DNA from 3 places in the Halomonas sp. BC1 genome. Region 1 is predicted to be linked to each of the others. Evidence: riboswitches for the same ligand, from Rfam matches in the RefSeq annotation. Region 1 holds a riboswitch; each other region holds the start of a gene.
The links. Region 1 has a riboswitch for thiamine pyrophosphate ahead of B7L72_RS02265 (sodium:solute symporter). Riboswitches for the same ligand answer to the same signal wherever they lie in the genome.
Positions count from the first base shown of each region.

Region 1 (7,052 bases):
AATGAATTTCACCGGACACCACATCGGCCAGGTCCTGTAGCGCGGTGAACTCCTGGGGGGTTAGTTCGCGGGGCCGGGTATCCATGGCACACAGTGACCCCAACACCAGCCCCTGGGTGGTTTTCAGAGGGATGCCGACGTAGAAGCGGATGCCGTCGGGCTTATCGACGTAAGGATTATTGGCAAAGCGGGGGTCCAGGCGTGCATCGTTGACGACCAACGGCGCTTCCGCCAGCACGGTATAGGCACAAAACGCCACGTCGCGAGGAGTTTCCGAAAGCTCCAGCCCCACCTGAGACTTGAACCACTGTCGGTCGGTATCCACGAGCGTCACCGTGGAAAGTGGTACCCCCAACAGCACGGTGACCAACCGAGTCACTCGGTCGAATACCGGCTCATTGGGGGTGTCCAGTAACGCCAGCTCTTGCAAAGCAGCAATGCGCGACGCTTCATTGGATGGCAACAGGTGGCTCATGGTGGTTACACCCGATATATAGTTAACACTCCTTTGTGTATTTCAAACCCTTTCGACATCATAGCGCGAAACTACACAGTCTGCCTAACGCGTTGATTTTTTTAACACCTTGCCCGAAGGGAGCCACCACGCCACGAGGATACTCACCAGGCTCGAGAGCATCAGCGCCCCCACGAAGGGACCAAGAGTAGGAATACTGCCAGGAAACGTGGCGGCCATGATGCCCGCCATCAAGGAGCCTTGCCCCAGCCAGCCCGGCAATACCGCCCCCACCAGCCCCGCCACGCCACCGCTGATGGCCGCCAGCGGCGACATGCGTTGCCACAGGCCCAGCAGCACTGGCACCACGATGGCCGCACACAGCAAGTCGGCTATCAAAAACAGCCTCAGTACCGATAGCCCTTGCAAGGCGATGAGGATCACCGGCACCATCAGCAGCACCGTGATCCAGCGCGCTGCATGCAACGCTTTTGGTTGATCTCCCGTTGCCCACAGCGAGGCAATGCCGTTTTGCAACGTATCCACGCTGGAAGTCACCAGCGTGACGGCCAGCACCAGAGCCGGGAGTGTGATCCAGACAGGAGCCTCTGCCAACAGGGCAAAAAAGGGCATCGGTGGCTCGCCCAGGCTCACCCCACTGAGTGCCGCCATCATGCCGACACCACCAATCACCATGACCACCAGCACCGTCATGACGGCCCCCAGCCACGCGCCACGGCCAAGACTGGCGCTATCCTGAGCCGCCCAGAGCCGCTGCCAGTAGCCCTGGTGAAACAAATTGGCCGCGGTCACGGCAATGATCAGCGTCAGCGCCACGCTCAGCGACGCCCCGAGGGGGACGTCCGGTAGCGCCGCATCGCTGGGCATGGAAGGCAGGCGCCATAACGTGACGCCCGCCACGGCGCATAACAGTATCAAGAGCAGCCAGGCCTGCCAGCGGTCGGTGGCCAAACTGGCGCGCAGGCCACCGAGCACGGTATAGATGAGGGTCGTCAGCGCCACACCAATGATGACCCAGGCAGGCGGAACGTCTGACAGTAGCGCGGTAATGGCGCCGATGGCCGTCAGCTCAGCTGCCAGAAAGCACCCCATATACGCCACGGAGGCAAGCGTGACATAGTGACGGACCCCCTTGCCATAACACGCTTCGGCAAACTCGGCGATACTGCGCCCGGCGGGTAGCGCACGACGTATTCTGGGGCCATAAAGCCCCAGCACCAGGAAGGGCAGCGCCGAGCCCACGGCATAGCCCAGCAGCGCCACCGGCCCCACGAAGGCGCCAATTTCAGGCGGCGCAAAGAGAATCCAGGCCCCCATTCCCGAGGCCAGAAAAGAGAACCCCAGGGTCGTTGCCGTTTGCGAGTTGCGCGCCGTGACGTAGTCATCCAGCGAGCTTCCCCCAAAACGCGCCCGAAGGCCTAAAAATGCAAAGCAGCACAGCGCTGCGCCCAGCACTGCAGACGTCAGGTACGGCATGTCGCGCTTCCTCCGCCGGTACTATCCGGATCAGGTTCCAGGGTCTGCATGGCGTGCATTCTCAGCCCACGAAGGGCTCCCCTGGCGACAGTGAATGAAGGCGGTATCTTCACTGAAAGGAGCGCCCTGGTAAAGCGCTGCCGTGCGTTATGCGCCCTTGCCTAGGCAGGTTTGGGCACGCGCCCCATCAGGTAGAACTCCGAGTAATGACGCAGACATGCTTACCTCTTTTTTGTCGTGTTGATAAACGCCTTGCGCGATACGGGGTCATGGTTAACAAAATGCTAACGGATTAGACTTTCATTACACCTTGAGGCTCGCCATACTCTTATCGACTGTATTTCATAAAAAAGGCAGCGTTGAGCAAACGGCGTCTGTAACAGGGAAACCACCATGTCTTATTCTGAAGCAAGAGAGCACACGCCGGGGCGTTTGCATGCATTGTTCGCCGACCCTTACCGTGCGTTCGAAAACGACACGGATGAACGCCAGCTGCATATCCGTATCATGCTTCATGCCTTATTGGCCCGCCCCATCGCCCGGGGTCAAATTACGCTACGTGTCATTCACGGCTGGGAGAACGGCGGTTTCGAGCCAGCCGACCTGCAACATGCGGACTTCCATCTCAACAGCCTGGCAGATTTTCATGCTGCTGCTGCGCGCTTTACGGCGGCGAATCAGCAAAATGCACCGCTGCCCGCCGATGGCAGCGCCATTCTGGCAGAACCGCTGGCCGACGCCATTGCCGATGCCGAGGCCGAAGGTCTGGTCTTGAACGAAGACATTCGAGAAACACCCGCTCGCTGGCAAGCGTTCGAAGGGGGGTTAGCGCTGTACACGCTGTTCAAGATGTATCACCGCCTGGTGTACGGCGAAGACGACACCTATCGCTGCTCTCAGTGCGAAACTCCCCACGGGCTGCGAGAAATCCATGAGTTCCATCTTGAAGAGGGCGAGTTTGCACTCCTTGCGCCACTCAACGATGAACAGGATGCTCCTTACCTGCTGGTGCTGCATGAAAGCCAACTGGAGCCTATAGAACAGCTCCTGCGCGACAGCCTGCCACTTTTCGAACCCGTCTGATCCCCAGGGGCCCTCTGCCGTGGCAGAGGGCCCCTGATGCGTCAGCGGTTCGCCAAATATCTAGAGCGCAATGGTGCTATTGATGCCGCTGGAGACGTTTTCGGGCTCGAACCAGCGTGCGGTCACCGTTTTGGTTTGCGTCCAGAACGCGATGGCCTGCTTGCCGTTGGGGCCCAAATCCCCCAGTTTGGAAGCCCGAGAGCCGGTGAAGCTGAAATAGGCCACCGGCACCGGAATCGGCACGTTGATACCGATCTGACCAACGTCGATATCGGTTTCGAATCGGCGCGCCACCCAGCCCGAGTTGGTGAAAATCGACGTGCCGTTGCCGTTCGGGTTGGCGTTGATGAAGTCGATGGCATCATCCAGCGTCTCGACCCCCACCACGCATAGCACCGGACCGAATATTTCTTCCCGGTAAATGGTCATCTCCGGCGTGACGTTGGCAAACAGCGTCGGCCCCACGAAGTTGCCCTCCGGATACCCTTCTACTGTGTAGCCTCGGCCATCCACCAGCAGCGTGGCCCCCTCTTTTTCACCGGCGGTGATCAAGCGCTCGACACGCTCCTTGGCCTGAGGAGACACCAGCGGCCCCAGGTCGGCATCCCGCTGGGTACCGGGGCCGACCTTCATGCTACGGGCGCCTGCTTCGATATCGCTCAGCCACTCCTGCGCCTCGCCTACCAGCACCACCACCGAGTTGGCCATACAGCGCTGACCCGCTGCCCCAAAGGCCGACCCCAGCAGGCTGTCGATGGCCTGACTACGGTTGGCATCCGGCATCACCACACAGTGGTTCTTGGCCCCCATCATGGACTGCATACGCTTACCTGCCGCCGCCGCACGGCCATACAGCAGCGATCCCACATGGGTAGAGCCAATGAACGACAGCGCCTTGATGTCCTGATGGTCGGCAATCTGGTTGGCAACTTCGGGCCCGCCATGCACCACGTTGAGCACGCCCGCCGGAATACCCGCCTCATGGGCCAGTTCCACCAGCCGCATGGTCGAGCTGGGGTCCTGCTCGGAAGGCTTCAGAACGAACGTATTGCCCGTGGCAATGGCCAGCGGAAACATGAAGCAAGGCAGCATGATGGGGAAGTTGAACGCCGTGATCCCGGCGCCCACGCCCAGCGGCTGATGCATGGTATACACATCGACCTCATTGGCCGCGTTTTCGGCGAGTTCACCCAGTTGCAGAGACGCAATCGAGCAGGCGTGCTCGACCACTTCCAGCCCGCGGCCTACTTCGCCTTCTGCGTCAGGCAGCGTCTTGCCATGCTCTTCGGTGATCAGCGCGGCGAGTTCCGCGGTATGCTCACGAATCAGGGCCTGAAGTTTCAGCATGATGCGCATGCGCTTGCCCAGCGGCACCTTGCGCCACTCCTTGAACGCGGTTTTGGCACTGGCAATGGCACGCTCTACCTCGTCAGGGGTACAGAAAGGCACCCGGGCCACGACCTGCTGGGTCGCCGGATTGACGACATCGCGCCACTCCTGGCTTTGCGACTCGACCGGCTGGCCATCGATATACATGGGTATCTGGCGAACGGACATACAGACGTTCCTCGTGGTTGTGTTTGTTATGGGGTTGAATAAGGAGCCCCTAGGGTATATCAGCAAGTTGACGTAAACGTCAATTAGCCACTCGATAAAGCTAAATTCACCGCACTGGGGAAATAGCCTTTCCCTCAAGGAAAGAGCCTCGCTATGCTGTCAGGGCGCCTTCTCAACCTGCCTATCGACGATGCATAACGTGGCTTTCCACAAGGAGGTATCCATGCAAGCGTTCAATTGCCAGTGCGGCAACCCGCTGTTCTTCGAGAACACCCATTGTGTTGCCTGTGAGTCGGAAGTCGGCTGGTGCCCGGCCTGCAGCAATATCGTTGCCTTGGCCCCTTTGGAAGGCGGCGGATACCGCTGCACCCACGAAGGCTGCGGCACCCTCTTGATGAAGTGCCATAATTACGCGGTAGAGAACGTATGCAACCGCATGGTGATCATGACCGAAGGCGAAGCCGACACGCTGTGCGACTGCTGCCGCTACAACGATGTGATTCCCGACCTGAACGTAGAGGGTCACCGCGAGCGCTGGGCCGCACTGGAAGCTGCCAAGCGTCGTCTGTTCCACACCCTGGAGATTCTCAAGCTCCCCCACGGAACCCAGGGCGATGATATTCGCGTCCCCTTGAGCTTCTCGTTCATGGCCGACGCCCTCCCTGACAAAGGGCTCTGGCGCTCCACGGCGAATCAGGAGAAAGTCTATACCGGCCATGCCAACGGCCATATCACCATCAACGTCAAGGAAGCCGACGACGTCGAGCGTGAGCGACTGCGGGTGGACATGAACGAGTCGCACCGCACCCTGATCGGTCATTTTCGCCATGAGGTGGGGCATTACTACTGGGACTTGTTGGTCAAGGATCAGGATGAGGCCGCCAGCGTCCGAGTGTTTGGCGACCATAACGCCCCCACCTACGGTGATGCGCTGGAAACCTACTATCAGCAAGGCGCGCCGGCCGACTGGCCAACACGGTTCATTTCTGCCTATGCCGCCATGCACCCGTGGGAGGACTTCGCCGAAACCTTTGCGTTTTATCTGGACATGGTGGCCGTGCTGGACACCGCTTTGCACATGGGGATTTCACGAGCCGAATATGACGGCACGCTGGACAGCATGTTGAGAGCATTTCATCAGGTGGGGATGGTCGTCAATGAGCTCAACCGTGATATGGGGCTACTGGACCTGGCACCGGGGGTACTGCCTCCCCCGGTGCGTGACAAGCTGGCGTACCTTCATGAGTTGGTACACAACGCCAGCGCTAACGCTCGATCTACTTGATCAATCGTTATCATGATCCCCCAGGTGGCCCTGACTTTGTCGCTGGGTCACCTTGGGCACGTTGTCGCTATTCACGAAGTACGTTGCCCTGAGCGTGTCATGGATCGCGGCAAAGCCAATCTGTAGCTCATCCACGAACGCATGCAACTTGCTGGGGGAGTGAGCCAACGCCTGGATATCGGCATCGACCACATCGGCACGCACCAGCGACACCGTGGCGGCCACCCGGTCCTGCCTGGGCAGTAGCTGTAGCTCATGGCCCAGCGTTTCCAGGCTACAGGCAATCGAGCGCGGCAGGTTCGGGTCCTGCAGCAGATAGCGCAGCACATCGGGGCCCCGCACTCTCAGCCGCACTTCCTGACGGTACATTTGATAGGCCGTCAGCGACTTGAGCACGCTCATCCACTGAAGGTTTTCGAACGGCAATAGCTCTTCGGGGTTCTGGGGCAGCAGGCTCGCGGAACGTACGTCCACAATACGCGTGGTCATGTCGGCCCGCTCCAGATGCCTTCCCAACTGGATGAAGGTGCGTGCCGAGCCATGACTCAAGGTGCCTTCGATCAGGCCAGTCAGCGTCTGGCAGCCGCGAATCACGTTCTTCAGGAAGGCATCGCGACGGCGCGGGCTGACACCGTTTTCCGCATGGTCGGCCACGCTCAAATAGAGCTGGTTGACCTCCTCCCAGATCTCCCTGGGCACCACGTCTCGGGTAGTGCGCAGGTTTTCCCGAGCACTGGCCAGCGCCGAAAGAATCGAACTGCCATTCTGCGCATCGGCACACAAAAAATGCACTACGCTACGCTCGTCAAAGCTGGAGTGGCGCTCGTTAAACGCATCCAGAGTACCGGTCATTTCGATCAGTGGCGCCCAGCCCAACGGCAGGTGGCGCGGCAGGTCGAGCATCAGGTGGCTATTGACGCTCAGCAGCCGCGCGGTGTCTTCGGCCCGCTCGATGTAGCGCGCCATCCAGTACAGGTTTTCAGCTACGCGTGACAGCATGGCGTTAGACTCCTTCCTGCTCGGCGGCATCAGCCGCGTTCTCATCGACCTCGACGATCCAGGTATCCTTGCTGCCGCCCCCCTGGGACGAGTTGACCACCAGCGACCCCTCCACCAGTGCCACGCGGGTCAAACCACCCGTGGTGACATGGGTTTCGGGGCCGGAGAGAATGAACG
Region 1 is NZ_LFGS01000004.1:143,190-150,241, forward strand. It holds gene B7L72_RS02260 (diguanylate cyclase domain-containing protein) at 1-475, opposite strand, end outside; gene B7L72_RS02265 (sodium:solute symporter) at 560-1,951, opposite strand; TPP riboswitch at 1,941-2,044, opposite strand; gene B7L72_RS02270 (hypothetical protein) at 2,345-3,034, shown strand; gene B7L72_RS02275 (CoA-acylating methylmalonate-semialdehyde dehydrogenase) at 3,095-4,591, opposite strand; gene B7L72_RS02280 (zinc-binding metallopeptidase family protein) at 4,815-5,876, shown strand; gene B7L72_RS02285 (alpha-E domain-containing protein) at 5,877-6,875, opposite strand; gene B7L72_RS02290 (circularly permuted type 2 ATP-grasp protein) at 6,880-7,052, opposite strand, start outside.

Region 2 (7,052 bases), on a different contig from region 1:
TCGCTTCGGTGGGTTCCTGCTGCTGGCGGCATTACTGCACCGCTCACTTCACAGGCGAACCGGGCGTGCCCCGCCCTTAACACATTGATCGCCCCAACCACGTCGGCGTTTTCCTCGAAACCGCATTCAACGCACAAGAATTGCGCCTGCGTTTTCCGGTTGTCCGCCGAGACATGGCCGCAGCACGGACAGGTGCGGCTCGTGTTCTGCGGCGGCACGGCGACGAGCCATCCGCCTCTCCAGGCCAGCTTGTAGTCCAACTGGCGGCGGAACTCAAACCAGCCTTGATCGAGGATGGACTTGTTCAGGCCGGACTTGGCCCGAACGTTTTTCCCCGGATTTTCGGTGCTGCCTGCCGCTGACCTGGACATATTCTGTACCTGCAAGTCCTCAATACACACCATCGCGTGGTTTTGGCTGATCGCGCTCGAGGCCTTGTGTAGGAAGTCGCGGCGGGCATTGCCGATGCGGGAATGAATACGCTGGACGCGGGCTTTCGCCTTCTTCCAGTTGTTGCTGAACTTCGTCTTGCGGCTCATCGCCTGTTGCGCCTTGCGCAGAGCACCCTCATGCCGCTTGAAGCTGTGAAGCGGCGCGTAGAACGCGCCGTCCGAGAGGGTGACGAAGCGGGTAATGCCCATATCGATACCGATGGCGCTGGTGGCCTGCGGCACCGGTTGCTCGACTTCGCGCTCCGTCTGAATGCTCACGAACCACTTGCCGCCCGACTGGCTCACGGTGACGTTCTTCACCACGCCCAACACCTCGCGACTGTTGCGATAGCGCAGCCAGCCCAGCTTTGGCAGAAACAGGCGGTTGTTGCCATGATCGAGCTTGATCTGTTTTGGGTCGGGATAGCGGAAGCTATCCGACTGGCCCTTCTTCTTGAAGCGCGGGAGGTCCGCCCGCTTAGCGAAGAAGTTGGTGTAGGCCCGCTCCAAATCCTTGAGCGTCTGCTGCAACGGATGCACGGGCGAATCGGCCAGCCATGCGGTTTCCGCGCTATTGCGCCACTCGGTGAGTCGCTTGCACAGACCCGCATAGCCGAGCTTCTTCTCGCCCTGCTCGTAGCGCTCTTTCTGCAACGCCAGCGCCTTGTTGTAGATGAACCGGCACGAGCCAGCGAAGCGGCGTATTTGCCGCGCTTGCTGGCCGTCTGGCATCAGTTCGTACTTGTAGGCTTGGAGGCGTTGCATGGTGATCCGGTTGCTGTAACCATATACAGTATTATAGGACGCCTGCGGCGTCTGCGCTATCCTTCTCCGCCCTGAACGGCAGGGCTTGTCGCGCACTGGGTCAGAAGTCCATTGGGTTAGTGAAGGGCGGTTATGCTTCCATGAAGCCCGTGTGTTCGATCAAGCTAACGCCCCTTGCATCTCCCCCTCTCGCCTCCTACACTGCGCTGAATACTGCTTGACGGGGTGCCGGTGGAACCGGCTGAGATCGCTATACGGCTGGCTGCTGCAGCAAGTCGTCACGGCGGGGCCCGTTGAACCTGATCCGGCTAGTACCGGCGTAGGAATCAAGCGGTGGTTGGGATGCGCCGTGTTCACCTGATACCTTGCCCCAACTCACTCTCCCTTCGCCCGTGCGCCGGTTCGCTGTACCACCGGAGGCATCATGGGCTACCGCTTTACCGATCTCACCACCGCTTGCCAGGACGATTGGCGCGCGTATATCGAGCACGATTTCGTGCGCCAGCTGGGCAACGCCACGCTGCCTGAGGCGTCGTTTCGCCACTACCTGAAGCAGGATTACCTGTTCTTGATCCACTTCGCCCGCGCCTATGCGCTAGCCGCTTACAAAAGCCCCACCCTGGCAGATCTACGCCAGGCCCACGAGGGCCTGAAAGCCATCGTGGACGTGGAGCTGGGCCTGCACGTGGGCTTTTGCCAGGAGTGGGGCATCAGCGAGCAGGAGCTTGCCGAACTCCCTGAAGCCCGCGCCACGCTGGCCTACACCCGCTATGTGCTGGACACCGGCAATCGCGGTGACCTGCTCGATTTGCACGTGGCGCTGGCCCCCTGCCTGGTGGGCTACGGCGAAATCGCCAACTGGCTGAACGCGCAGCCTTCTACGCTGCGCGGCGCGCAAAACCCGTTTGATGCCTGGATCGCCATGTACGAAGGCGAGGAGTTCCAGGCCGCCATGCAGGCGGAGCTTGCGTGGCTCGATGCCCGCCTGGCGGATGTCACCCCCGCCCGCTTTCGTGAGCTGAGCAAAATCTTCCGCGATGCCACCCGCCTGGAAATCGACTTCTGGCAGATGGGTTTAGACCTTTCTGAATAATCTCCTACCACATAGAGCAACCGTCATGACCAAGACCGTCAAAAGCAACACCGCACACTTTTTAGCCGAAACCGCCCAGGTCGATGCCGCCGCCGTGGCGCCGCTGCCCGGCTCGCGCAAGGTGTACGTGGAAGGCTCGCGGCCGGATATTCGCGTGCCATTTCGGGAGATCACCCTCTCGCCCACCAAAACCAGCGGCGCGGATGAGCAGAACCCGCCACTGCTGGTGTACGACACCTCCGGCCCCTACACCGACCCCAGCGCCAACATCGATTTGCGCCAGGGCCTGCCGGAGCTACGCCGGGCCTGGATCGAAGAGCGCAACGACACTGAGTTTCTGGATGGCCCCACCAGCCAGTACGGCCAGCGCCGCGCCAACGACCCCACCCTTGCCCAGCTGCGCTTTGATTTAAGCCGCACACCCCGCCGGGCGAAAGTGGGCAAGAACGTGACCCAGCTGCACTACGCCCGCCAGGGCATCATCACGCCGGAAATGGAGTTCATCGCTCTGCGGGAAAACCAGCGCCGCCAGGCGTTGGGAACGGCAGAAGTAGAGCGCATTCTGGGCCATCAGCATGCGGGCCAGAGCTTCGGTGCCAGCCTGCCCAAGGAGATCACGCCGGAGTTCGTGCGCGATGAGGTGGCTCGTGGCCGGGCGATCATTCCCAACAACATCAACCACCCGGAAAGCGAGCCGATGATCATTGGCCGCAACTTCCTGGTGAAGATCAACGGCAACCTGGGCAACTCGGCGGTCACCTCTTCCATCGAAGAGGAAGTGGACAAGATGACCTGGGGCATCCGCTGGGGTGCGGATACCATCATGGATCTCTCCACCGGCCAGAACATCCATGAAACCCGCGAGTGGATCATCCGCAACTCGCCGGTGCCGATTGGTACGGTGCCCATCTATCAGGCGCTGGAGAAGGTCAACGGCATTGCCGAAAACCTCACCTGGGAGATCTTCCGCGATACGCTGATCGAGCAGGCGGAACAGGGGGTGGATTATTTCACCATTCACGCCGGGGTGCTGCTGCGCTACGTGCCGCTCACCGCCAACCGCGTCACCGGCATTGTCAGCCGTGGCGGCTCCATCATGGCAAAGTGGTGCTTGTATCACCATCAGGAGAGCTTCCTGTATACCCACTTCGAGGAGATCTGCGAGATCTGCAAGCAGTACGATGTGGCGTTCTCGCTGGGCGACGGCCTGCGCCCGGGCTCTATTGCTGATGCAAACGATGAAGCGCAAATGGCGGAGCTGAAAACTCTGGGCGAATTGACCCACATTGCCTGGAAACACGATGTACAGGTGATGATCGAAGGCCCCGGCCACGTGCCCATGCACCTGGTAAAAGAGAACATGGACAAGCAGCTGGAGTACTGCGACGAAGCGCCCTTCTATACCCTTGGGCCGCTGGTAACGGATATCGCCCCCGGCTACGACCACATTACCTCTGGCATTGGGGCGGCGATGATTGGCTGGTTTGGCTGCGCCATGCTCTGCTACGTGACGCCGAAAGAGCACCTTGGCCTGCCCAACAAGGATGACGTGAAAACCGGCATCATCACCTACAAGATTGCCGCCCACGCGGCAGATTTGGCCAAGGGCCATCCGGCGGCACAGCGCCGTGATAACGCGCTCTCTAAAGCGCGCTTCGAGTTCCGCTGGGAAGACCAGTTCAACCTGGGCCTGGACCCGGATACCGCGCGGGAGTACCACGATGAAACCCTGCCGAAGGATTCCGCCAAGGTGGCGCATTTCTGCTCCATGTGCGGGCCGAAGTTCTGCTCGATGAAGATCAGCCAGGAAGTGCGCGACACCTACCGCGACCGCACCCCGGAAAACGCCAGCGAAAGCGATGCCGAAGCAGTGAAGCGCGGTATGCAGGAGCAGGCGGAGAAGTTCCGCCGGGAAGGCAGCGAGCTGTACCAGGAGGTCTGAGCGCTCTCCCCCCGCCTGCGGGCGGGGGGAGCAACCCTCTGGATGTTTGGCCTCTTTGATGTTCGGCTTCTTTTTTTGTTATGTTATAACATATACATTCAATCAAGGAGCCTCACCGTGGGTCTGTTGAAACGCGTACCTTCTCTGCTGGCGGCGGGCATGTTGGCGCTGGGCAGCCTGAACGCCATGGCCGATGAGCCCGCCCTGAACGTGGTGGCCTCGTTCTCGATCATCGAAGACCTGGCCCGCCAGGTTGGCGGCGAACGCATCGCGCTGACCAGCATCGTGGGCGCCAACGACGACACCCACGTTTACGAGCCCACCCCCGCCGACGTTCGCCAGGTGGCGCAGGCAGACGTGGTGCTCATCAATGGCCTGATGTTCGAGGGCTTTCTTACCCGCCTGATCGAGGCCAGCGGTACCGAGGCCAGTGTGGTCACCGTCTCGGAGCACGCGGTGCATCTCGAAGACCCCATGGGCGGGCACTACCACTTTTATGGCGACCGGGCGGTGTTCCATGAAGCGCCCTACGACCCCCACGCGTGGCAGTCGGTGCCCAATGCCAAAGCGTACGTAGTGCGCATTGCCGACGCCTTCTGCGAGGCGGACCCAGAAGGCTGCGATACCTACCGCACCAACCAGCAGCGCTACGATCAGGACCTGGAAGCGCTGGAGCAGGACATCCACGCGCGCATCGCCAGGATTCCCGAATACCGGCGTACCGTGGTGGTGGCTCACCATGCCTTTCGCTACTTCGAAGAGGCCTACGGCGTGCGCTTTCTGGCCCCGCAGGGGGTCTCCACCGAATCCGAAGCCACGGCCGCCCATGTGGCGCAGCTGATCGATGCCATCGAGCAGCAAAGCGCCGTGGCGGTATTTGCCGAAAACATTTCCAACCCTCGGCTGGTCGAGCAAATCGCTCAGGAGGCCGGCCTGTCGCTCAGCGGCACCCTCTACTCGGACGCGCTGTCGCGGGACGATGGCCCGGCGGCCAGTTACCTCGACATGATGCGCCATAACGTCGACACCCTGGTGACGGCGCTGCAGTAGCCACCCAGGTGATTAACCACGCCCCTTCTGGGCTCAAGGAGAGAGAAACGATGACCCCGATGTTTGTAGGCAAAGCGTTGACCGCGCTCGCTTTCGCAATAGGCAGTGCCGCCGTGCAGGCCCACGACCACTCCCATGGTCACTCCAACCATAGCCATGACCATGCCCACGATGAAAACGTCACGGCCTGGCGGCTGGTGGTCGCCGACCAGCAGGATGCCGTGGTCCACGTCATCGACGCCACGGAGAAGTCGCTGCTGGACACCTTCGAGCTGGAAGGCCCGGCGGCGCTGCATCGCACCCGTAGCGGCGAGGCGGTATTTGCCGTGCAAGGAGCGGCAAACACGGTGTCGGTGATCAATACCGGCATCGCTTTCCATGACCACGGCGACCACGCCGATATCGAGGTGGCCGACCCGGCGCTGCTGAGTACGGTTCTGGAAGGAGAGCGCCCCGCCCACTTCATCGAGCGCCAGGGCTACATTGCCCAGTGGTTCGATGGTGAAGACGAGGCCCGCCTGTTCACCGAAAGCAGCCTGTTGGCAGACGCCCCCGAGGTCCGTACGGTGCCGGTGGAGGCAGCGCACCAAGGGGTGGCCGTGCCATTCCACCAGCATGCGGTGGTGACGGTGGTCAACCCGGAAGATGCTTCCCAGCGCCCGGTCGGTGCCAAGGTGCTGGATAGCGATGGCCACCTGGTCGGCGACGAAGTGGCCTGCCCTGGGCTACACGGCGCGGCGGGCTCTGGCAGTCTCTATGCGTTGGCTTGCCACACCGGCCTGCTGCTGATCGCCACGGAAGACGGCACGCCCCAGATCACCCACCTGCCCTACCCTAGCTCCCTGCCGGAAGGCAGTGCTTCCACTCTGTTGGGCGGCACCGGACTACAGTACTTTCTGGGTAACTACGGGCCAGACCGGGTGCTGCTGGTCGACCCCACCGAAGGTGAAGAAGGCTTCCAGCTGGTGCAACTGCCTACCCGTCGCGTGCACTTTGCGGTGGACCCGATTCGCGCCCGCTACGCCTATGTGTTCACCGAAGACGGCCAGCTGCATCAACTGGATGTGCTGAACGGCGAGCTGGCCCAGTCGCTGCGCCTGACCGAGCCCTACTCCATGGATGGCCACTGGAACGACCCGCGCCCACGCATTGCCGTGGCGGGTGAGCATATCGTGGTCACCGACCCCGCTACCGAAACGCTGCACTTCGTCAGTGCGGAAACCTTCGAAAAGGTCGATGAGATGGCCCTTGAAGGCAAGCCGTTCAATATCGTGGCGGTGGGCGGCACCGGCGTCTCTCACGGGCACTAGGCTTTGTACGAAAGGTCGGCGAGCGATGGCCAGACAAGGCAAAAATCGGCGAAAAGACGGAGTTTACAAGGTGTAAATGAGTACTTTGAGCCGACCAACAAAAAGCCCCGCTGTCTGCCTGTGTCGGCAGATCAGCGGGGCGGGGTTCCCTTGATACGAGTTTGTCAGGTCGTTACCTGTACATGATGATGTCAGCAGCAGTCGCGTCAGAAACGATAGCGTAGGCCGATGCTGGCGGCATCGAAGTCATACGCGGATTTGTCCAGGTAGCGCATGTAGTCGGCGCCCAGTGCCAGGTTGTCGGCAATGTCCACTTCCGCGCCAGCGCCATAGGAGAAGCCGCTTTCACGGTCACGGTCGAAATCGACCTCGGTGACACCAGCCAGACCGTAGAGGCGGACATCCGGCGAGACGGGCAGAATACCCTTGGCGTAGACACCGGCCAGATAATCGAGCTCTAC
Region 2 is NZ_LFGS01000019.1:455,790-462,841, reverse strand. It holds gene B7L72_RS16165 (RNA-guided endonuclease TnpB family protein) at 1-1,196, opposite strand, end outside; TPP riboswitch at 1,408-1,539, shown strand; gene tenA (thiaminase II) at 1,621-2,289, shown strand; gene thiC (phosphomethylpyrimidine synthase ThiC) at 2,315-4,231, shown strand; gene aztC (zinc ABC transporter substrate-binding protein AztC) at 4,349-5,281, shown strand; gene aztD (zinc metallochaperone AztD) at 5,332-6,591, shown strand; gene B7L72_RS16140 (porin family protein) at 6,798-7,052, opposite strand, start outside.
Region 2: it holds a riboswitch for thiamine pyrophosphate, as region 1 does, so the genes downstream of both, tenA (thiaminase II) here and B7L72_RS02265 (sodium:solute symporter) in region 1, are expected to answer to the same signal.

Region 3 (7,052 bases), on a different contig from region 1:
CAGGCTGCCCAGCGGCTGCCCAGTGAGGTGGGGGGGCAGGTCGCCATCGATACCTTCGAGGGGCGCTCGACGGTCTTCCGAGCACGCGTCGTGGCGCTGGACGAAATACGTGCCCGTCAGGCCTGTCAGTCGCTGCAGGCACAGGGGATGGACTGCATGGTGGTGAACGCCAGCCTTTGACACTACTCATCACGCCAACGCCCCGCCAGTGCAGCATTGGCGGGGCGTTTTATTTTATGCGACCACAGGAGGAACGCCATGACAGCTTCCCTGAAAGGCATTCTCTGCATGTGTGCAGGCGTACTGTTTCTGGCCTTGGGTGACGCGGTATCGAAATGGTTGGGTGAGGTGCACTCGCCGCTGCAAATCATTTTTTCAGAACGCTGGTGTCGCTACCGCTGATCGCCCTGCTGGCCCATTTTGGTGGTGGGCTGCGCAAATTGCGTACGCGTCGCCCGGGCGTGCACCTGCTGCGCGGGCTCATTTATACCGCCACCATGGTGTGCTTCGTCTGGGGGTTGACCCTGCTGCCGCTGGCGGAAGCCACGGCGATTGCCTTTGTGGCCCCGCTGTTCGTGACGCTGCTGTCGGTGCCGTTACTGGGTGAGCGTATCGACCCGCCAGTGCTGGCCGCTTCGCTGCTTGGCTTTGTCGGGGTGCTGATCGTGGTGCGGCCAGGTGGTGATGCCTTTCAACTGGGGGCCATGGTGGTGCTGGGCGCGGCGGTGTTCTACGCGCTGATGATGGTCACCGCGCGGCGCTATGGCGCCAACGAGCACCTGTGGGCCATGGTGTTCTACATGACGGCCGTGCCGCTGGTACTGACGGGCCTCAGCCTGCCCTGGGTATGGCAAACGCCCCATCCCTGGCACTGGCTGGGCTTTGCCGCCTCCGGAGTGTTGGGGGTGGGAGCCACGGCGTTCATCACTCTGGCCTTTCGCCATGCGCCCGCCGCCATAGCGGCGCCCTTCGATTATACCGCCATGCTGTGGGCCGTGTTGTTGGGGTGGTGGTTCTGGGGGGAGCTGCCGGACGTTTGGGTCTGGGTAGGCAGCGCGCTGATCATGTGTAGCGGTCTGGCCATTGCCTATCACGACCGTCGCACCACCCTGAAACGTCGCCCAACGGCCTGATATGCACCGGGAATTGCCCCAGATTAGCAAACCGGCCGGCGGGCCGCAGTCGGCGAGGTGCGCTGGCGATAATGCCGCCCGTTCAAACAACGGTGACGGTTATGCAAGCTCACGACCTATCTGCGGGATATGGAGCCGGTGATCGAGGCTGGGCCGGACGCTCTGATCATGTCCGACCCCGGCTGATCATGATGATCCGTGAGCGCTGGCCGCACCAAGTCATCCACCTGTCGGTGCAGGCCAACGTGGTGAACTGGGCCGCGGTCAAGTTCTGGCAGTGGCAGGGGATCCAGCGCATCATTCTTTCTCGGGAGCTGTCGCTGGAAGAGGTGGCCGAGATCCGCACCGAATGCTCGGATATCGAGATCGAGACGTTCGTTCACGGTGCGCTGTGCATCGCATATTCAGGGCGCTGCCTGCTCTCGGGGTACGTCAATCGCCGCGACCCGAACCAGGGCACCTGCACCAACGCCTGCCGCTGGCAATACAAGACGCTGGACGCCACCCAGGATACCACCGGCGACCTGATACCCGTGGCGGCGGACGCCGAGCGGGCCGCGTTGATCGAAGATGTCTCCCGCCCAGGCCAGCCATCTGGGCGTGGCCGTCAGTTGAACGCGTAGACATCCATCGCCAGCACGCCATGCTCGACGCTATGGTGCAGCCGCTGGCCCTGGCCCCCGGCTCCCATGGCGATCAGTAACGGTTGGAAGTGCTCCGGCGTGGGATGGTTGCGCTGGGCATGGGGAGCCGTTTGCCATGTCAGCAGCGCCTCCCGCGCGTCTTTTTCCAGTTGGGTGTGTGCCCAATCGGCAAAGGCATCCACCCAGCCTGGTGCCTGGCTGCCCTGGGGCTGTAGCGCATGCAGGTTATGGGTCAGGCTGCCGGAGCCCACGATCAGAATACCTTCGCTGCGCAGGTGGGCAAGCCGCTGGCCCAACTCCATCAGCGCCGCGTTGCTCCAGCGGCTGGGAAGCGACAGCGACACGACCGGTAGCCTGGCCTCGGGGTACATCAGGGAAAGTGGCACCCAAGCGCCGTGGTCCATGCCGCGCTCCACAAGTCTGGCACCGAGCGTTTTGCCCAGCGTTGCGGCCAGGGCTGGGTCCCCCGGTGCCGGGTACTGCACGGCGAATAACGCCGCCGGAAAACCGCCAAAATCGTGGAGGGTCTCGGGGTGAGCGCTCTGACTGATGAGCAGCTCCGGCGTTTCCCAGTGGGCAGAGACCACAACGATGGCCTTGGGGCGAAGCGTCTGGCCCAGCTCACGCAGGAACCGGTGAGCGGGCGTGGGGGTCAGCGCCAGCATGGGCGAGCCGTGAGAGATAAACAAGCTAGGTAACATAAGGCACCTCAATGTGTGGCCTGCCAGCGTAGGCACGCCAGCAGGCCAGTGGCTCACGCGAAGCGGCGTGCAACGACCAGGCTGCCGCCGCCAAGGCCGGCTTGCACGACCAGTGCAATGGCCCAGAATACCGGGAATTCCCAGCCGCCGCCCGGGTTGGAAAAGAGCCAGCCGTTACCGATATGTACCCAGGCGGCTCCCAGCAAAACCGGTACCAGGGCAAGGCTGACCCAGCGGGTATAGATACCCAGCAGCAGGGCCAGGCCTCCGCCGACTTCCGCCGCAATGGTCAGGTAGGCCAGAAAGCCTGGCAGGCCCAGCGACTCAAAATAGCCGACCGTTCCAGGCAGGGTGAACACGAATACTTTCAACAGCCCGTGGGCCAGGGTCATGATACCCAGGCTGATGCGCAGCAGGGAAGTGGCATGCAGGTGTGATGCTTGGGTTGTCAGTGTCGTCGTCATGGTGTTCTCTCCTGCTTCCGTCAGGTGCAGCCGCCGGGTGGTGCGCTGTATCAGCCGCGCGCCCAGCGATTCCTCGAGCGCCATGACCCGGCGCGATAGCAAGGTGCGCGAGAGGTCCAGGGCCTCCGCCGCCCGCGTGTAACTGCCTAACTCGGCCACCTTGACGAAGGCTGCCAGTTGGTCGAACTGGGTCATGACCTGAAGAACGCCTGGGCCGCCTGACGTGGGTCAGGATGGCCGCAAATGGCCGAGATCACCGCGAGCCCGTGGGCACCGGCGGCTTTCACCTGGGCGGCGTGCTCGGCTTTCAAGCCGCCGATGGCCACGCTGGGCAGCGGGCAGGCACTGGCCAGTTGGGCCAGCCCGGTAAAACCGATGGGCTGCGCGTGGTCCTGCTTGCTCCCGGTGGCAAACACGGGCCCCAGCCCCACGTAATCCAGCAGCGCCACGGGGGCACGCTGCAACTGCTCCAGGGTATTGATGGAGAGCCCGATGATCGCCTGCTTGCCCAGTACCTGGCGGGCCTGCATCACGTCCGTATCGCTCTGGCCAACGTGCAAGCCGTCGGCACCGCTGGCGTGCGCCACGTTCAGCCGGTCATTGATGATCAGCGGCACTCCGCTACCTGCCAGCACTTCCTTGAGACGCTTGGCCTGGGCAATCATGGCTTCGTCGCTGGCCTGCTTGTCGCGTAGCTGGACCAGCGTGACGCCTCCTGCCACGGCGGCTTCCACGGTACGTTCCAGGCCCGTGGAGGCGCATAGCTGAGCATCCGTGACCAGATAGAGCGTAAGATCAACCGACATGCAGGGTCTCCGAGTGAGGTGGTGCTGGCAGGTCATCTGCCGTGAGCGAATACAGGGTATCCAGCAGCGTCACATGGAAACTGCCTGGCCCTTCGGCCTGCTGCCCGGCGTGACTGCCTGCCAGATTGAAGTAGGTCAGGGCGCCGAGCGTGGCGGCCAGCGGGGCGTGACGGTTGGCCGCTACGAAACCGGCGACCAGCGCGCTGAGCCCGCAGCCCAGGGTGGTTACCCGTGGCATCAGCGGGTGGCCGCCGGTCAAACGATACAGCGACTGGCCATCGGTGACGATATCGGTGGCCCCGGTCATGGCGACGACACAGTGATACCGACGCGCCAGGGTGATGGCCGCCTGGGTGGCATCGTCGGTGCTCACCGTGGCATCCACGCCCCGGCCCTGGTGGGCAAGGCCGCTCAGCGCCATGATTTCCGAGGCATTGGCACGAATCACGCTGGGCGAGTAAGCCAGCAGGGACAGGCAGGTTTGCTGGCGCAGCCGCGTGGCACCCACGGCAACCGGGTCCAGCACCCAGGGCACCGCGTGGGCCTGGGCTGATTGGGCGGCCAGCTGCATGGCTTCGGCCCAAGGGGCAGAGAGCGTACCGATGTTGATCGAGAGCGCTCCCGCGATGGCGGTAAATTCCGCCACTTCTTCCTGGGCATGCAGCATGGCGGGGGAGGCCCCGGCGGCCAGCAGCAGGTTGGCGGTACTGTTCATGGCAACGTAGTTGGTGATGCAGTGAACCAGCGGGGTCTGGTCACGCAGCGCGAGCAGCGTCTCGCGTGGGCTGGGTAGGGTCATGACTTCCTCCCGGCAGGGAGGTGGTGAATGGAAGCACCACGACTCCCTACGCCGGTGCTATCCGGTTCAGGTTCAAAGGGTGCGTCTCAGCCGCGTCGCGGCGCCCCTGTCGTAGGCGTACTATCCTCGGCCAGGCGGGAAGTGTAAAGCCAATGGCGCGGAAAGATCAGCGAAACGCGCTGGGTGTGCCGTAGGTCAGCATTTCATCGAGCGTCCACGATAAACCCCCCGTCTTGGGCGAGTGACAGCAGGGGGTGAGCGGCTCACCCAGTACATTGAGATCACGTGACATGCGGCCTCCTCAGGCAGGGACTAGAATTATCGCAGCACCGCCCTCATACATGGTCCAAGGGGCGGTAACGGCGGATTCGATGGGGTTCGCGTTAACAGCAGCCTAAAGCCTTGTACATGGTATGGGCTTCGTCAAAGTATTTACGTACCAAAGTGCTTACTTGGGTACCAATGGCCAGATACATCACACAGCAACAGGAGAAAGTCATGTCGTTTTCAGGTGAACAGTATCCCGGTGTTGCCCCTGCGGCTCCCCAGACCCAAGGGTTTCGGTTGAATCACACCATGCTGAGGGTCAAGGACCCGGAGCGCGCGCTGGCGTTCTATTCCCGCGTATTTGGCATGCAGGTGCTGCGGCGGCTGGATTTCGAAGAGATGCAGTTCTCGCTCTATTTTCTGGCTAACGTGGAAGCCGACGACCAGGTGCCGGAGGACCAGAACGCTCGCACCGCCTGGACTTTCAGCCAGAAGGGCCTGCTGGAACTGACCCACAACTGGGGCACCGAAACCGAGCAGGACTTTGCCTACCACGACGGCAATGCCGAGCCCCAGGGGTTTGGCCACATCTGCTTCAGCGTGCCGGACCTGGAGGCCGCCCAGGCCTGGTTCGACGAGCAGGATGTCACCTTCGTGAAGCGTGCCGACCAGGGCAAGATGAAAGACGTCATTTTCGTCAAGGACGCGGACGGCTACTGGATCGAAGTGATTCAGGCGGATCGCATGGCCGCATTGGGCGGCTAATATGGCACATTTGCTGTTCCGGTTGCGCCACGTGACCGATGAAGAGGCCATGGAAGTGCGCCAACTGCTGGATGAACACGGCTTCGACGTGTATGAAACCCAGGCGGGGTTCTTCCGCCTGGGGGTCGATGCCATCTGGCTGCGCAACCCGGCCCAGCGAGATGACGCCGAGGCGCTGCTGGCGCAGTACCAGGTCGAACGCCAGGCCAGCGCGCGAAAGGCCCACCAGGAGGCGGTGGCCCGCAACGAAGCACCGACCTGGGAGCGTCGTTTACGGGAACAGCCGATTCAGATCGCGCTGGTGATGGTCGCTGTCATCCTGATCGCACTGCTGACCCTGCTGCCGTTCATTGGGCTGGCGCGTTAGCCTGGCACACCGCATCCGTCAGGTGCCCGCGCTTCATGTACATCATGACGCCATGTTCACCGGCGCGCAGCGATGGAGTAGCCCCAGGTGGGAAGCGGCACCAGCTGCCCTGCGGGTATTCGTTGCCCGCCTCGTAGAGCGAGCCTTCCAGTACCAGCAGTTCCAGCCCGCCCGGTAGCGCAGGGTAATCGATGGCCACATCGTGCTCCCAGCGTTCCAGACTGACCTTCTCCTGTGCGTAGGTGTGCAGCATTTTGTAGCCGATGCCTGGCCGCCGGTCGGGCTGCCAGGGCAGGCGGTGGGCAGGAATGGCCAGCTGCAGCAGGTCGTTGTCATCGAACTGATGCAGTTTCACCAGAATCAGCGCACCTTCTTCGCCAATATGGGGCGTATGGCCAGTGCCAATGGGATTGCGCAGGTAGCTGCCCGCAGGGTAGCGGCCATGTTCGTCGGCAAACACGCCCTCCAGCACCAGAATCTCTTCACCGCCGCCATGGGTATGGTGGCTGAACTGGCTGTGCGGCGCGTAACGTACCAGGCTGGTGGCGCGGGCGACTTCCTCGCCAATCCGGTCCAGCATCATACGTTCCACGCCTGCACTGGGCGACGCGACCCAGCGATACTGCTCCGGCGTCATACAGGCAAAGTGGCTAAAATCGGCGTTCAGGCGCATGGGCTTGGCTCTTTGCGGGTGGTGGGCCAAGTCTCCGTATCTCGCGGATAAAATGCAATGCAAAAAAATACCGCCAGCGAGGCGGTATTTTTTCTTCACGGTAGCGATCAGTGACGATGACCATGATCATCGTGGCCCGGTTCGGCCAGGGCGGCGTGCAGCACCGTGGCGTTGTGGCGCATCATGCCCAAGTAAGTGCTGGCATCGCCCTCACTGGCCAGCGCATCCGCGTAAAGCGTGCCTGCAATGGGCAGGCCGGTTTCTTCGGCCAGTTGCACGATAATGGACTGGTTGGTCATGTTCTCGTGGAACAGCGCCTGAACGTTCGCCTGCTCGATCACGTCCACCAGCGCTGCCATGCTGGCGCCGCTGGGGTCTGCTTCGGTAGAGAGCCCCACCGGCGACAGGAAGTTGACCCCATAGGCACGGGAGA
Region 3 is NZ_LFGS01000003.1:18,112-25,163, reverse strand. It holds gene B7L72_RS00860 (D-alanyl-D-alanine carboxypeptidase family protein) at 1-180, shown strand, start outside; partial or broken gene B7L72_RS00855 (DMT family transporter) at 259-1,133, shown strand; partial or broken gene B7L72_RS00850 (U32 family peptidase) at 1,239-1,723, shown strand; gene B7L72_RS00845 (DODA-type extradiol aromatic ring-opening family dioxygenase) at 1,741-2,478, opposite strand; gene B7L72_RS00840 (DoxX family protein) at 2,532-2,942, opposite strand; partial or broken gene B7L72_RS18420 (helix-turn-helix domain-containing protein) at 2,949-3,137, opposite strand; gene thiE (thiamine phosphate synthase) at 3,134-3,748, opposite strand; gene thiM (hydroxyethylthiazole kinase) at 3,738-4,547, opposite strand; TPP riboswitch at 4,574-4,665, opposite strand; gene B7L72_RS18790 (DUF2237 domain-containing protein) at 4,714-4,839, opposite strand; gene gloA (lactoylglutathione lyase) at 5,046-5,579, shown strand; gene B7L72_RS00820 (DUF6164 family protein) at 5,581-5,946, shown strand; gene B7L72_RS00815 (cupin domain-containing protein) at 5,927-6,619, opposite strand; gene B7L72_RS00810 (metal ABC transporter solute-binding protein, Zn/Mn family) at 6,727-7,052, opposite strand, start outside.
Region 3: it holds a riboswitch for thiamine pyrophosphate, as region 1 does, so the genes downstream of both, thiM (hydroxyethylthiazole kinase) here and B7L72_RS02265 (sodium:solute symporter) in region 1, are expected to answer to the same signal.